DNA from 2 places in the Pseudoclavibacter sp. VKM Ac-2867 genome. Region 1 is predicted to be linked to the other one. Evidence: riboswitches for the same ligand, from Rfam matches in the RefSeq annotation. Region 1 holds a riboswitch; the other holds the start of a gene.
The links. Region 1 has a riboswitch for FMN ahead of ribD (bifunctional diaminohydroxyphosphoribosylaminopyrimidine deaminase/5-amino-6-(5-phosphoribosylamino)uracil reductase RibD). Riboswitches for the same ligand answer to the same signal wherever they lie in the genome.
Positions count from the first base shown of each region.

Region 2: linked by a shared signal. The riboswitch ahead of ITJ67_RS08885 (ABC transporter permease) and the one ahead of ribD (bifunctional diaminohydroxyphosphoribosylaminopyrimidine deaminase/5-amino-6-(5-phosphoribosylamino)uracil reductase RibD) in region 1 are both predicted to bind FMN.

Region 1 covers NZ_JADKSL010000018.1:38,992-45,542, forward strand. Annotated here, with positions in the region: gene ITJ67_RS15680 (glycosyltransferase) at 22-1,284, shown strand; gene ITJ67_RS15685 (PIG-L deacetylase family protein) at 1,277-2,056, shown strand; FMN riboswitch at 2,141-2,265, shown strand; gene ribD (bifunctional diaminohydroxyphosphoribosylaminopyrimidine deaminase/5-amino-6-(5-phosphoribosylamino)uracil reductase RibD) at 2,372-3,478, shown strand; gene ribB (3,4-dihydroxy-2-butanone-4-phosphate synthase) at 3,475-4,170, shown strand; gene ribH (6,7-dimethyl-8-ribityllumazine synthase) at 4,167-4,676, shown strand; gene ITJ67_RS15705 (riboflavin synthase) at 4,679-5,335, shown strand; gene ITJ67_RS15710 (low molecular weight phosphatase family protein) at 5,349-5,765, opposite strand; gene ITJ67_RS15715 (aminotransferase class IV) at 5,874-6,551, shown strand, end outside.
Region 2 covers NZ_JADKSL010000007.1:116,639-123,189, forward strand. Annotated here, with positions in the region: gene ITJ67_RS08850 (LLM class flavin-dependent oxidoreductase) at 1-226, shown strand, start outside; gene ITJ67_RS08855 (GNAT family N-acetyltransferase) at 223-1,344, shown strand; gene ITJ67_RS08860 (alpha/beta fold hydrolase) at 1,434-2,270, shown strand; gene ITJ67_RS08865 (hypothetical protein) at 2,601-2,819, shown strand; gene pyrE (orotate phosphoribosyltransferase) at 2,851-3,414, shown strand; gene ITJ67_RS20245 (septum formation family protein) at 3,424-4,014, shown strand; gene ITJ67_RS08880 (SRPBCC family protein) at 4,038-4,466, shown strand; FMN riboswitch at 4,657-4,783, shown strand; gene ITJ67_RS08885 (ABC transporter permease) at 4,886-5,695, shown strand; gene ITJ67_RS08890 (ABC transporter substrate-binding protein) at 5,746-6,551, shown strand, end outside.

The DNA of each region.
Region 1 (6,551 bases):
GCGGGGCCTACGGTCGGAGGCATGCCTGACGTCCTCTCCGATGAGCGCCCCCTCCGTATCGCGTTTGTCGTGCTCCACACCTCCCCGCTCGACGAGCCGGGCACCAAGGATGCAGGCGGCATGAACGTCGTCGTGCTCGCTCAGGCCGAGGCGCTCGCCGCCCGCGGCCACCAGGTCGAGCTCGTCACGCGACGCAGCGATCCAGACTCCGCATCCACCGTGCAGCTGCGCGAGAACCTGCGCCTCCACAACCTCGACGCCGGGCCGGCCCGCCTCATCGCGAAGGGTGAGCACGAGCACGTCATCCGCGAATTCCAGGATGCGCTCGCCACGCTCCTCGGCGAACTCCCCGTCGATGTGCTGCACGCCCAGCACTGGTTCTCGGGCGTCGCCGCCCTGCCCGTCGCCCGCGAGCTCGGGATACCGATCGCGCAGAGCTTCCACTCCATCGCCGCGGACAGCTCCACGCCGCTCGCCGACGGGGAACGCGCCGAATCCCCTGGACGGCTCGCCGGCGAGGCGATGCTCGCGAAGTCCGTCGACGCGATCGTCGTCGTCAGCAGGGCCGAACGCGACACGGTCCTCTCGAGGCTCGGCGGCGACCCCGCGATCACGCACATCGTGCCGCCGGGCGTCGACGCCGACCTGTTCTTCCCCGCGTGGGATGCGCGGGCCGAGCCGGCCGCCCACGAGCAGCGACCCAGGCGTGCCCTGTCTGCCGGGCGGCTGCATCCGCTCAAGGGATTCGACCTGGCCCTCGACGCGATCGCCGAGGTCGACGCCGACGTCCGCCCCGACTACGTGCTCGTGGGAGCCGCACCGCCGGATGCCGACGGCCGCGAGTACGAGGCTCGCCTGCATGACGCCGTCGAGCAGCACGGGCTCGCCGACCACGTGCAGTACATCGGCTCGCTCAGCAGGCACGCGCTCGCAGCCCAACTGCGCCTCGTGGACCTCGTGCTGATCCCCTCCCACTCCGAGACGTACGGTCTCGTCGCGCTCGAAGCTGCGGCATCCGGCGTGCCCGTCGTCGCCTCCGCGGCCGGCGGACTCCGCGAGGCCGTCGTCGACGGCGTCACCGGCATCCTGCTCGAGACGCGAGACCCCGCCGACTGGGCGGCCGCCATCGCGGGCATCCTCCGGCAGTCCGAGGTCGCCGAGCGCATGAGCCGCGCCGCCCGCGAGCACGCGCTCACCCACTCGTGGGACCTCAGCGCGGAAGGCCTCCTCTCGGTATTCCGCGACCTCGTCGCACAGGCCCGGCTGGGTTCCGCGCGTGCCTGAGACCGGCCGCAGTCTGCTCGATTCGGTGCGCCACGCGCTGGTCGTGCACGCGCATCCCGACGACGAGGTGCTTGCCGGCGGCGCTCTGCTCCGCGAACTCCACGAACGCGGCGCACGCGTCACGCTCGTGACGTGCACGCGCGGCGAACTCGGCGAGATCGTCGACGGCGCGCTGCCAGACGCCGCCTCCATAGGCGAGCTCGCGGCCGTGCGCGAACGGGAGCTGCGCGGCTCGCTCGACGCCCTCGGCATCGACGAGCACCGCTGGCTCGGCACCGTCCCCGCACGCGCCGAGGGCCTCGCACCCCGCGACTACCGTGATTCGGGGATGCGCTGGCTGCGGCCGGGCCTCGCAGGCCCCGCCGACGAGACCGACCTGCGGTCGCTGAGCGTCGCCCCGCTCGAGGAGGTCACCGCTGATCTGGCCGCCGCGATCGCCCATGACGGGCCGGACCTCGTCATCAGCTACGACGCGACCGGCGGGTACGGGCACCCCGACCATGTTCGGGCGCGGGAAGCGAGCCTCGCCGCATCGGCGGCAGCCGGTGTGCGCTTCGCGGAGCTCGTCGAGCAGAGCGAGCGTGCCCTCGCCGCCGAGATCGGCGACCTCGAATGGTTCGACCTCGAGCAGCACCGGGCTGCGGTCGTCGCCGCCCTCCGCAGCCACCGTACCCAGCTCACGGTCGACGACGACGGAGCGTCGCTCGTGCACTCGGGCGGGCAGCGGCAGGACGTGCACCTCGCGATCGGTCTGCGCGAAGTGGTGGCGTAGCGCGGCCGTCCGCGCGGGCACTACCTGGGCGCGAGCTGTCCCACGACGTCACACGCCAAGCTTGCAGGCTTATGCTCGCCGTGCAACATGCTCCGGGGTCGGTGAAAGTCCGAACCGGCGGTGAGAGTCCGCGACCCGCTCGTCCGCGAGCGGTTGACCTGGTGGAATTCCGGGACCGACGGTTAAAGTCCGGATGGTAGGTGCATGGGAGGCGCTCGTTTCGGCGAGGGCCTCCGAGGCGTCGGCTGCCGGACTCTCCGGCTGCGCCGGCACCGGGATATGGCCCCGTGGTACGCGAAACGCGGAGGTCCGGCCATGCCGATCCAAGAACTCACACGCGTCGACACTGTCGACGCCGCCATGCAATTGGCGCTCTCCCTGGCGGCCCGAGGGCCAGCCAGAGATCCGAACCCACAGGTCGGGTGCGTCCTGCTCGCGCCGCCCTCCGGTGCCGGCGGCCCGCGCCGCATCCTGGGGAGCGGCCACCACCGCGGAGCGGGCACCCCGCACGCGGAGGCCGCCGCGCTCGACGCCGCGCGCGCAGCCGGGGCGGAGCTACGGGGCGCGACTGCCATCGTGACCCTCGAGCCCTGCGCCCACAGCGGCAGGACGCCGTCGTGCGCCGACGCCCTCCTGAACGCAGGTGTCGCGGAGGTCGTGTACGCGGTGGCGGACCCGAACCCGATCGCATCCGGGGGAGCGGCGCGCCTTCGCACGCACGGGGTGAGCGTGTCCATGGGCACCCGTCAGGTCGAGGCCGAATCGCTCCTGCGCGTCTGGCTCACAGGCGTCACCGAGCGTCGGCCCTTCGTGACGCTCAAGCTCGCATCCACGCTCGACGGGAGGGTCGCCGCCGCCGACGGGTCGAGCCAGTGGATCACCTCCGAGGCCGCCAGGGCGCATGCGCACCAGCGTCGGGCCGACGCCTGCGCGGTCCTCGTCGGCACCGGAACGCAGCGTGCCGACGACCCCTCGTTGTCGGTGCGGGGAGTCGCGGCGACCGACGCATCACAGCCCCTGCGTGTCGTGATGGGGCTGCGCGAGGTCGACGAGGGCGCCGCCGTGCGCGCGGAGCCGGAGCTGTTCGTGCACCTCAGGACCCACGACCCGGTCGACGCCCTCGAGATCCTGCACGCAAGGGGCGTCCGCCACGTCATCGTCGAAGGCGGCCCCACCATCGCGGCGGCCTTCCTGCGCGCCGGACTCGTCGACGAGATCGACGCCTACGTCGCGCCCATCCTGCTGGGCGATGGGGCGAGCTCCGTCGCGTCGCTCGACATAGGGAGCCTCCGGGACGCGAACAGGTGGACGACCGACTCCGTGCATCCGCTGGGCGTCGACACGCTCATCCGGCTCGTCCGGGGCCCCGAATCACCCGCCGTTCGCGTCCCCGGCGCTGCACCCGTGGGAGTCGCAGCATGAACGCTGAACTGCGCCGGGCGCTCGAGGCGCTGCGGGCGGGACGCCCCGTGCTCGTCGCCGACGCCTCCTCACGCGAGAACGAGGTCGACGCGATCCTCGCGGCGAACACCGCCACCCCCGAGTGGATGGGCTGGATCATCCGCCATTCCTCCGGGCTCCTCTGCGCGCCCCTCCCGGCGACGCTCGCCGACCGGCTCAGTCTGCCCATCATGGTGGAACGCAGCGAGGATGCGCGCGGCACCGCCTACACCGTCACGGTCGACGCGGCCGAGGGGGTGACGACGGGGATCTCGGCAACCGACCGGGCAACGACCGTCCGCGCACTCGCCGCAGCGGATGCGCGACCGAGCGATCTCATCCGCCCGGGCCACGTGCTGCCGCTGCGCGCCGTGGATGGCGGCGTGCTCGAGCGTCCGGGGCACACCGAGGCGGCCGTCGATCTTGTGCGCCTCGCTGGCACCGGCGAGGTGGGCGTCATCGCCGAGCTCGTGCGGGACGACGGCGAGATGCTGTCGTTCGGCGAGGCGCTTGAGCTCGCGGCAGCCACCGACCTGGTGCTGCTGCACGTCGACGACATCGTGCGCCACCGCAGGGAGCACCCGGGCTTCCCCGCAACGCCCACGCAGGAAGAACCGCAGGACCACAGCCAGCAGCGCGCCGCCAAGGCGCACGTGAGAGGAGCACGACGATGAGCGGACACGGAGCACCGACAGTGCAGGCAGACGGGCGCGGCATGCGAGTCGTCGTCGTCGCGGCCGAGTGGCATGAGACGGCGATGGACGCGCTGCTCGACGGCGCCCAACGCGCACTTGCAGATGCGGGCGTCACCGACGTCCAGGTCGTGCGGGTTCCCGGCTCGTTCGAGCTGCCCGTCGCGGCGAGCCGCATCGCCGTGAGCAGGCCGGACGCGATCGTCGCGCTCGGCGTGGTCATCCGTGGCGGCACCCCGCACTTCGATTACGTGTGCACGGCCGCGACCAACGGCCTCACCGACGTGGCCGTGCGCACGGGCATCCCGGTCGGCTTCGGGGTCCTCACGTGCGACGACGAAGCCCAGGTGCAGGCCCGCATCGGTCTGCCGGGCAGCTTCGAGGACAAGGGGGCGGATGCGGCACTCGCCGCCATCGCCACTGCGAGCGCGCTCCGAGAATGGCCCGCGATCCAGCCGGCAACCCTGCCCGTGAGCGGACAGGCCTGACCGTGTTCACAGGCATCATCGAAGAGCTCGGGCGCATCTCGGGCATCGAACGGCATGACACGGACGCGCGCCTCACGGTGCGGGCCCCGCTCAGCGTCAGCGACGCGAGGATCGGCGACTCCATCTCGGTCGACGGCGTCTGCCTCACCGTCGCCGAGCTGGTCGACGATGGCTTCACCGCGGACGTCATGGGGGAGACGCTGCGCGCCTCCGCGCTCGGCGACCGGGCCGAGGGGGACGCGGTGAACCTTGAACGCGCCATGCGCCTCGGAGATCGTCTCGGTGGACACATCGTGCAGGGGCACATCGACACGACCAGCCAGGTGCTGGAGGTGGAGCGCTTCGACGCGTGGCGGCGCATCCGCTTCGCCATCGACCCAGCACACGCGAGGCTGCTCGTCGACAAGGGGTCAGTCGCCGTGTCGGGTGTCTCGCTGACGGTCAGTGCCGTCAGTGCCGTCAATCCCAGCAACGGCGTCGACGCGGTCGGCTCAGGCGGGAGCGCCGGCGCAGATGGCTCGCCCTGGTTCGAGGTGTCGCTCATCCCCGAGACGCTCGCCGCGACGACCCTCGGCGACCTTGACGCCGGGGACCGGGTGAACGTCGAGACCGACATCCTCGCGCGCCACGTGGCGCGGCTCGCGAGCTTCGCGGGCTGAAGGACGAGACCGGTCAGGCGTCGCGGAGCCGTTTGTGCAGCTCCGCGACGCGGGCGCGGATGTCGTCTCGCACGAGGCGCATCCGCTCCATGCCGACGATGCCGCGCGTGGAAGGCTCGTCGGTGATCCACCGCTCGACCGGCACGCTCGTGTCCTCGGGCAGCTGCGCCTCGTCGCCGAGGATCACGACGAGGTCGGCACCGGCGAGCATCGCCGGTGTGAGCGGCTTCGGATGCTCGTCGCCGACGTCGATCCCGAGTTCGGCAAGCGACTCGACCGACTCGGCGTTGAGCGCCCCGCCGGGGGAGGTGCCTGCCGAGGAGACCTCGACCGTCTCGTCGGCGATCGCCCGCAGGAGGGCAGCCGCCAGCTGCGACTTGCCGCCGTTCTTCTTGCAGACGAAGACGACGCTCGTGGGGGTGGGACTCATGCTGATCCGTTCGTCGAGGGTGGCCATGCAGCTCATCGTCGACGATACGGATGAACGTCGTCCGAGGGCCACGGGCGCCCCGCTCACCCCTTGGGGCAGAATGGGGCGATGCAGGATCACGGTGCAGCGGCACGCGACGCAGGCAGCGCGGGCGACACGAGCGCGGCGGTGAGTGTCGTCGAGTCGTGGCGCGTCGAGTCGGGGCGCGTCATCGCCGCCGCCGCGCACCGGCAGCGCTTCGAACGCTCCGTCTCCGAGCTCTTCGGGCAAGCGGCAGCAGAGCGGCCGCCGCTCTGGGCTGGCAGCACCGCCGGAACCACCCCGGTCGAGGCTGACTGGCCTCGAATCTGGGGCGACGTGTTCGAGAGCACACCCCTCACCGACGCGTGGTTCCCGCGCCTCTCCGCCCGCCTCGACGACGGGCGCCTGCTCGTCGAGCTCGCCCTGCGGCCAGCGCCGGACGCGCGGCCCCTCACGAAGCTCAGCACCCGCCTCGACGAGCGGCGCTGGCCGACGCTCAAGGGCCCCGACTTCCCCTCCCTCGCGGAGCTCAGGGCGAGCGTGCACGAGGAAGGTGCAGCCGACGCCCTGCTCGTCGACGAACGCGGCGCGATCACCGAGGCGGCCTACGGCACGGTCGTCGGCTGGCTCGGCGAGACCCTCGTGATCCCCGCCGCGAGCCGCCGCGTGGCAGGGACGACCCTGGGCGTGCTCGAGAAACTACTCGCCACAGCGGGCGTCACGCGCGTCGAGGGCGAGCTGCTCGCCGACCCGCTCGCCGCGTCC
Region 2 (6,551 bases), on a different contig from region 1:
GGGGCCGGCACTCGTCGGAAGCCCGCAGCAGGTGATCGACAAGATCGGCCGCTTCCACGCCGCCTTCGACCACGACCTGCAGTCGATCAGCCTCCCCACCACGCTCCCGCACGAGCAGCAGCTCGACCAGCTGGAGTACTTCGCCACTGCTGTCATCCCAGCGCTCCGCGAGGAGTTCTCCACGACGCTCTGGAGCGAAGAGCTGGTCGGGGCATCCGCCGCATGACGCAGACCGCACCCGTGCCGACGCAGGCGGTGTCGGCCGGGCCAGAGCCCGCACGGCCCGCAGAGCCCGCTGTGATCCGCGTCCGTACGGCCATGCCCGCGGACTGGCCCGAGGTCGTCCGTGTCAGCGAGGCGGCGTTCGCCGCTGGGCCATACGGGCACCTGCAGGTCGGCGAAGAGCGCCGACGCTTCGTGCGCGACGTCGAGGGGCGAGCCGCCGCCGGTGCCGTGCTCGTCGCCGAACGCGGCAGTCCCGGCGATCGCGGCGGCGCCGAGATCGTGGGCACGTTCAGCATCGCGCGCGCCGGCACGGGCCCATCGCGCCTCGCCACGGGCGACGAAGCGGAGGTGCGCCTCCTCGCCGTCTCACCCACCGCGCAGCGGCTCGGCATCGCGAAACGCCTCATGCAGGCGGCGAGCGAGACGGCGCTCGGGTGGGGCGCATCCGCGCTCGTGCTCGACACGGGAGGCAAGAACCTCGCCGCGCAGGCGCTCTACGAGGGCCTGGGGTATCGGCGCACCAACGGGGCCGACGACGCGAGCGACACGGAGGCGGTCGCCGACGCGTCCCGCATCCCACACATCGACTACCGGCTGCCGTTGCAGCTCGACCCCGGCGTCGTGGTGCGGCTCGTGCGGCCGAACGAGATCGACGCCGTCTCGGCCCTCTCGCTGCGCGCCTACGAACTCGAGTACACGATCTCGGGCCACTACCGCGACGACATCGTCTCCGTCGCCGAGCGCGCCGAAGTCAATCAGGTGTGGGTCGCCGTGGATGCACTGAGCGGGGAGCTGCTCGGATCCGTCGTGACGCCGAAGCCGGGGGAGCACCTCACCACGCTGCCCGAGAGCGACGAGGAGCTCGACTTCCGGCTGCTCGCCGTCGACCCCGGCGCTCGCGGGCGCGGGGTCGGCGCGATCCTCACGAAGCTCGTCATCGAGCTCGCGCGACGACGCGGGCTGCGGCGCGTGGTCATGAACAGCGGACCGCAGATGGTGCGAGCGCACCGCCTCTACGAGCGGCTCGGCTTCTCGATCCTCGAGTCGCGCGTGCGCACGGTCGACCCCGGCGACGGGCGGCCGCCGTTCCAGCTCCTCGCCTTCACGATCGACGTCTGAGCGTTGCCTCCGAGCCACCGATCCGATGCGGAGCCCGGTTCCGAATGATTGCAGATGCGTCGCAAGTCGCGGCGCGGGAAGGCACCGCAATGACTGAGATCACCGCACACCACGGCCTGCTCGCGGACACGAAGCTCCACGTCGACGACACGGGTGGAACCGGTCGCCCCGTTGTCCTCATCCACGGCTGGCCGCTTTCCGGCGAAGCCTGGAACCACCAGGTGCCGGCCTTCGAGGCCGCCGGCCACCGCGTCGTGACCTACGACCGCCGTGGCTTCGGCCGCAGCGACAAGCCCCTCACGGGGTACAGCTACGACAGCTTCGCCGACGACCTGCAGTCGGTGCTCGAGGCCCTCGACCTGCGCGAGGTCACCCTCGTCGGCTTCTCCATGGGCGGCGGCGAAGTAGCCCGCTACCTCGCGAAATTCGGCGACGAGCGCGTGCACAGCGTCGTCTTCGCATCCGCTGTCCCGCCGTACCTGCTGAAGACCGCCGGCAACCCGGACGGCCCCCTCGAGGCTGGAGAGGCCGCCAAGATGACGGCCGCGCTCACCGCCAACCAGGAGACGTTCTACGACGGCTTCATCACCACGTTCTACTCGGTCGACGACAAGCTCGTCGTCTCCGAGCAGGAGCGCCAGGCTGCCATCGAGCTGACCAAGCAGGCGTTCAAGCCCGCCGCCCTGCAGGCCATGGCGGCGTTCGCGAGCACCGACTTCCGCGACGACCTGCAGGCCGTGAAGGTGCCGACGCTTGTCATCCACGGCGACAGCGACGCGACCGTGCCCTTCGAGGGGTCCGGAGCTCGTACGAACGAGGCCGTCGCCGGCTCCGAGCTGCACGTCGTGGCGGATGCGCCCCACGGCGTCAACGTGAGTCACGTCGACGAGTGGAACCGGGTCGTGCTGGAGTTCCTCAGCCGCTGATTCCGCGAGGAGGGTGACAACTCCACCGAACGCCGAAACCCGGCCACCGCTCATTCGGTGGCCGGGTCTCGGCGTCTCGGCGATCTCACAGTGTGCGCGCGCTCGGCGGCTTTGGATGCGACGGGATCGCCGCCATCGCAGGGTTCGCAGAGTTCGCTGGGAGTCGCGGGATCGGGTGAATCCCGTCCATCGAAAGTCCTGTGCGCTTGACAGCGGGCCGAGGGCCTTGATGGGCTGGCGGCAGCTCGAAACGCAGCACAGCTCGACGCGCAGGACCGGAAGCATCCCGAGACAACGAAGGCCAGCGAGGCGCTGGCCGGAGGAGGCGTGATGAAGACGAACACCGTGACGAAGACCAGCGAACTCGACCCGACCACGTCGTGCGGGGCAGGCGACCACCGGCCTGCGTCCTCCGGTGGCGGCGGTGTGACCGCGAGCCGCGACGAACACGGGCTGCCGACGGGAGCCGCCCTGCGGGAGTGGCGTCGCGCGCATCCGCGGGCCACGATCGCCGACGCCATCGCAGCGGACTCGCTCTCAGCGCGGTGACCTGCCCCTCGGGCGATTAGGCTTGAGGACCGTGACGACAGACCGCGACGCCCTCATCGAACTCATCCGCGACGAAGCCGTGTTCCACGGCGACTTCACCCTCACGAGCGGGAAGAAGGCGACGTACTACATCGACCTCCGCAAGCTGAGCCTCGACCACCGCGCCTCGCCGCTCATCGGCCGCGTGCTGCTCGAGGTCATCGAGGAGTTCGAGACCCTCACGGGTGCTCCTGTGGATGCAGTCGGCGGCCTCACGATGGGTGCAGACCCGCTCGCGAGCGCCGTCATGCACCAGGGGCTCGCGCAGGGCAAGATCGTCGACGCGTTCGTCGTGCGCAAGGAGCCGAAGGACCACGGCCGCGGCCGCCAGGTGGAAGGGCCGGACCTGGAAGGCAAGCGGGTCGTCGTGCTCGAGGACACGTCCACCACGGGCGGCTCGCCGCTCAAGGCCATCGAAGCCCTTGAGAAGGTCGGAGCGAAGGTCGTCGGCGTCGCCGTCATCGTCGACCGTGCCACGGAGGCGCAGTGCGTCATCGAAGCCGCCGGCTATCCGTACCGCGCCGCGATCGGCCTCGGAGACCTGGGCCTCGCCTAGGCACTCCCCGTGGCAGCGACCCCCAGGCCTGACGCGCGCGAGCAGCCTGAAGCGCGCGACCAGCAGGTGGAGCGCGCCGCGAAGCGCCGCAACCGCGGCGTCCTCGCAGCGCTGATCGGGGTCCTCCTCCTCGGTGGGGCCGCGCTCGGAGTCTGGCTCCAGCCGTTCGGCGACGGGCAGGTCCCGCCGGCGGAGACGGCCGGGCCCGCGCTCAGCGAGGTGCCGCTCGCGGGCATCGACGCGTCGCTGCTCGAGCCGGGCCAGTGCATCCGCGACTACGTCTCTCCCTGGGAGCCCAGGTTCGATGTCGTCGACTGCGACGCCGAGCACTCGGGGCAGCTGCTCGCCGACGTCGAGGCGACGACGTTCTCCGCAGACGCCGAGTATCCGGGTGAGGCGGCGCTCAGGGACCGCGCCCAGATCACGTGCCAGGCGAGCGACGTCCTCGACACCGCCGCGGCCGCGGCTGTGCCCGGGCTCGTCATCGAGGCCAGCTACCCCCTGAACCAGGCGGACTGGGACGCGGGGCTGCGCGGCTACCGCTGCTTCGCCTCCACGCCGGGGGCATCCACGACCGGCTCGCTCGCGGCGAACCGGTAGCGTGCGACGGCTACGCTCATCGCATGACCTTCGTGAGTGAATCCATCGACATCGATGTGCCCGTCGACGTGCTCTTCAACCTCTACGCCGAGCCGGAGTCGCTCCCGAGCGTCCTCAGCATCGTGAAGCACGTCGAGGTGCTCGGCCCTGACCTCATCAGGTGGGACGTCGAGCTCGTCGGGCAGCGACGCTCGATCGACGCGAAGGTCGTCGTCAACGAGCCGGGCAAGCGCCTGCGCTGGGAATCGGTCGAGGGCCGTGCGTCCTTCGCCGCCGAGGTGCGCACTGACGAGATCACCCCGGCCAGCACCCGCGTGACGGTGGATGCGGAGTTCGATGCCGGCGGCATCGCCGAGCGCCTCGGCCTCGCGAAGCCCATCGCAGCTGCGGCGATCGCCAGCGAGCTCCGCAGCGCGAAGAAGACCGCGGAGGCGCAGGCCGCCGCCGGATAGCCGAGTCTCGAGATGGCTTTCGCGCCTCGGGATGTGTTGCAAGCCATCCGCGTGCGTGCAGACCATCCCGAGATGACGGTGGCAAGGGCGACGGCGCTGCTGTCCAGGCATTCCCGGGAGCTGTTCGCTCGTCGCGGAGCGTCACGATGTCGCGCATCACGGGGGCGTGTCGTATTCTGGCGACAGAGTCCACGTGCTCCGGGGTCGGTGTAATTCCGAGCCGGCGGTTATAGTCCGCGACCTGCTCCCGCAAGGGAGTGGCTGATCTGGTGAAATTCCGGAACCGACGGTGAAAGTCCGGAAGGGAGGCGCACGTGACGGCACGCCTCGGCGTACCGTCAGCTCGTGGAATCCGCCGACCAGTTCGGCGACCTCCACGCGCCTCGTCATCCCCGGAGCTTTCCACGAAAGCCGGGTAGATGAACACGACGTCAGCACGCTTCCTCGCACCGATCACGGTGGCGATCGGTGTGCTCGCCGTGTGGTGGCTGGTCACGGCGGCCGGACTCATCTCGCCGCAGTTCCTCCCCGCCCCCGGCCAGCTCGCCGAGCGCTTCTGGCTCGACGTGACGAAGGGCCCGATGCTGGGCCACGCGTGGGTGACGCTGTCGGCGGCCCTGCTCGGCAGTCTCCTCGCGATCCTCGTGGCCGTACCGCTCGGCTACCTCATCGCGCGTCTTCCGTGGGTCGATGTCGCGATCACCCCGTACGTCGCCGCGTCGCAGGCCGTCCCTGCCATCGCCCTCGCGCCGCTGCTCGTGCTGTGGATCGGCTACGGTCTCGCCCCGACGGTCGTGCTCTGCGCGATCATGTCGTTCTTCCCGATGATCGTCACGACCGTGCTCGGCGTGCGGCAGCTCCCGCAGGACGTCATCGAGGCCGCACGCATCGACGGCGCCAACTGGTACCAGCTGCTGTGGTGGGTCGAGGGGCCGCTCGCCCTGCCGAGCGTGCTCGCCGGCATCCGCGCCGGCGTGACGCTGTCCATCACGGGTGCCGTCGTCGGCGAGTTCACGATGGGCGGCCGGGGGCTCGGCATGCTCCTCACCCTCAACCGCGACGCCAACGACATCCCCGGCATCTTCTCCACGCTGCTCATGCTCGTGCTCCTCGCGGTCGCCCTGTACATCCTCATGCGGCTGTTCCAGAACGCCGTCACCTGGAACGACGACGAACCCAAGTCGAGGCGGCGCGCCCGCGTGCTCGCCGACGAACCGCTTCCTGCCTGACCTCACACCCGCCTGACTGACACCCCACCTCTCTCGATCTGGAGACGCCCATGAACACTCGTCCAACCACCGCGGGCTTCCGCTCGCGGGCCGTGCGCTCCGTCATCGCGGCCGGCGCCGTGGCAGCCGTGGCCGTGCTCGCCGGATGCTCCCCCTCGGCAGACGGCAACGGCGCGGAGGCGCCCGCAGCGGCCGCGGGCGACGTGACCATCGGCCTCACCTACACCCCGAACATCCAGTTCGTGCCGTTCTACGTGGCCGAGGCGAAGGGCTACTTCGACGACAAGGGCGTCAACGTGGAGCTGCGCCACCACGGCGAGGGCGAGGACCTGTTCGGTGCGCTCGCGAACGGCACGGAGGACTTCGTGTACGCGGGCGGCGACGAGATCACGCAGGCGCGGGCGGCCGACATCCCCGTCACCTCGGTGGCGACGCTCTACAACACGTACCCGGCGACGCTCATCGTGCCGGAGGACTCCGACATCACGACGGCCGAGGATGCACGCGGCAAGACCATCGGCACGCCCGGCCCCTACGGGCAGACGTACTTCGCGCTGCTGTCGCTGCTGCAGAGCAACGGGCTGACGGCGGACGACGTGAAGATCGAGTACATCGGCTACACGCAGCAGGCGGCGCTCACGACGGGCGCGGTCGATGGGGTCATGGGCTACATCAACAACGATGCCGTGCAGTTCGAGAAGGCGGGCTTCCCGGTTCGCACGATCGAGATCGCGCCGGCGGATGCGCCGACCCTCGTCGGCCCGTCGCTGGGGGTCGCCGACTCGATCATCGAGGGCGACGATGCGTCGATCACCCCCGTGCTCGAGGCCCTCGCTCTGGCCACGCAGGACGTGAT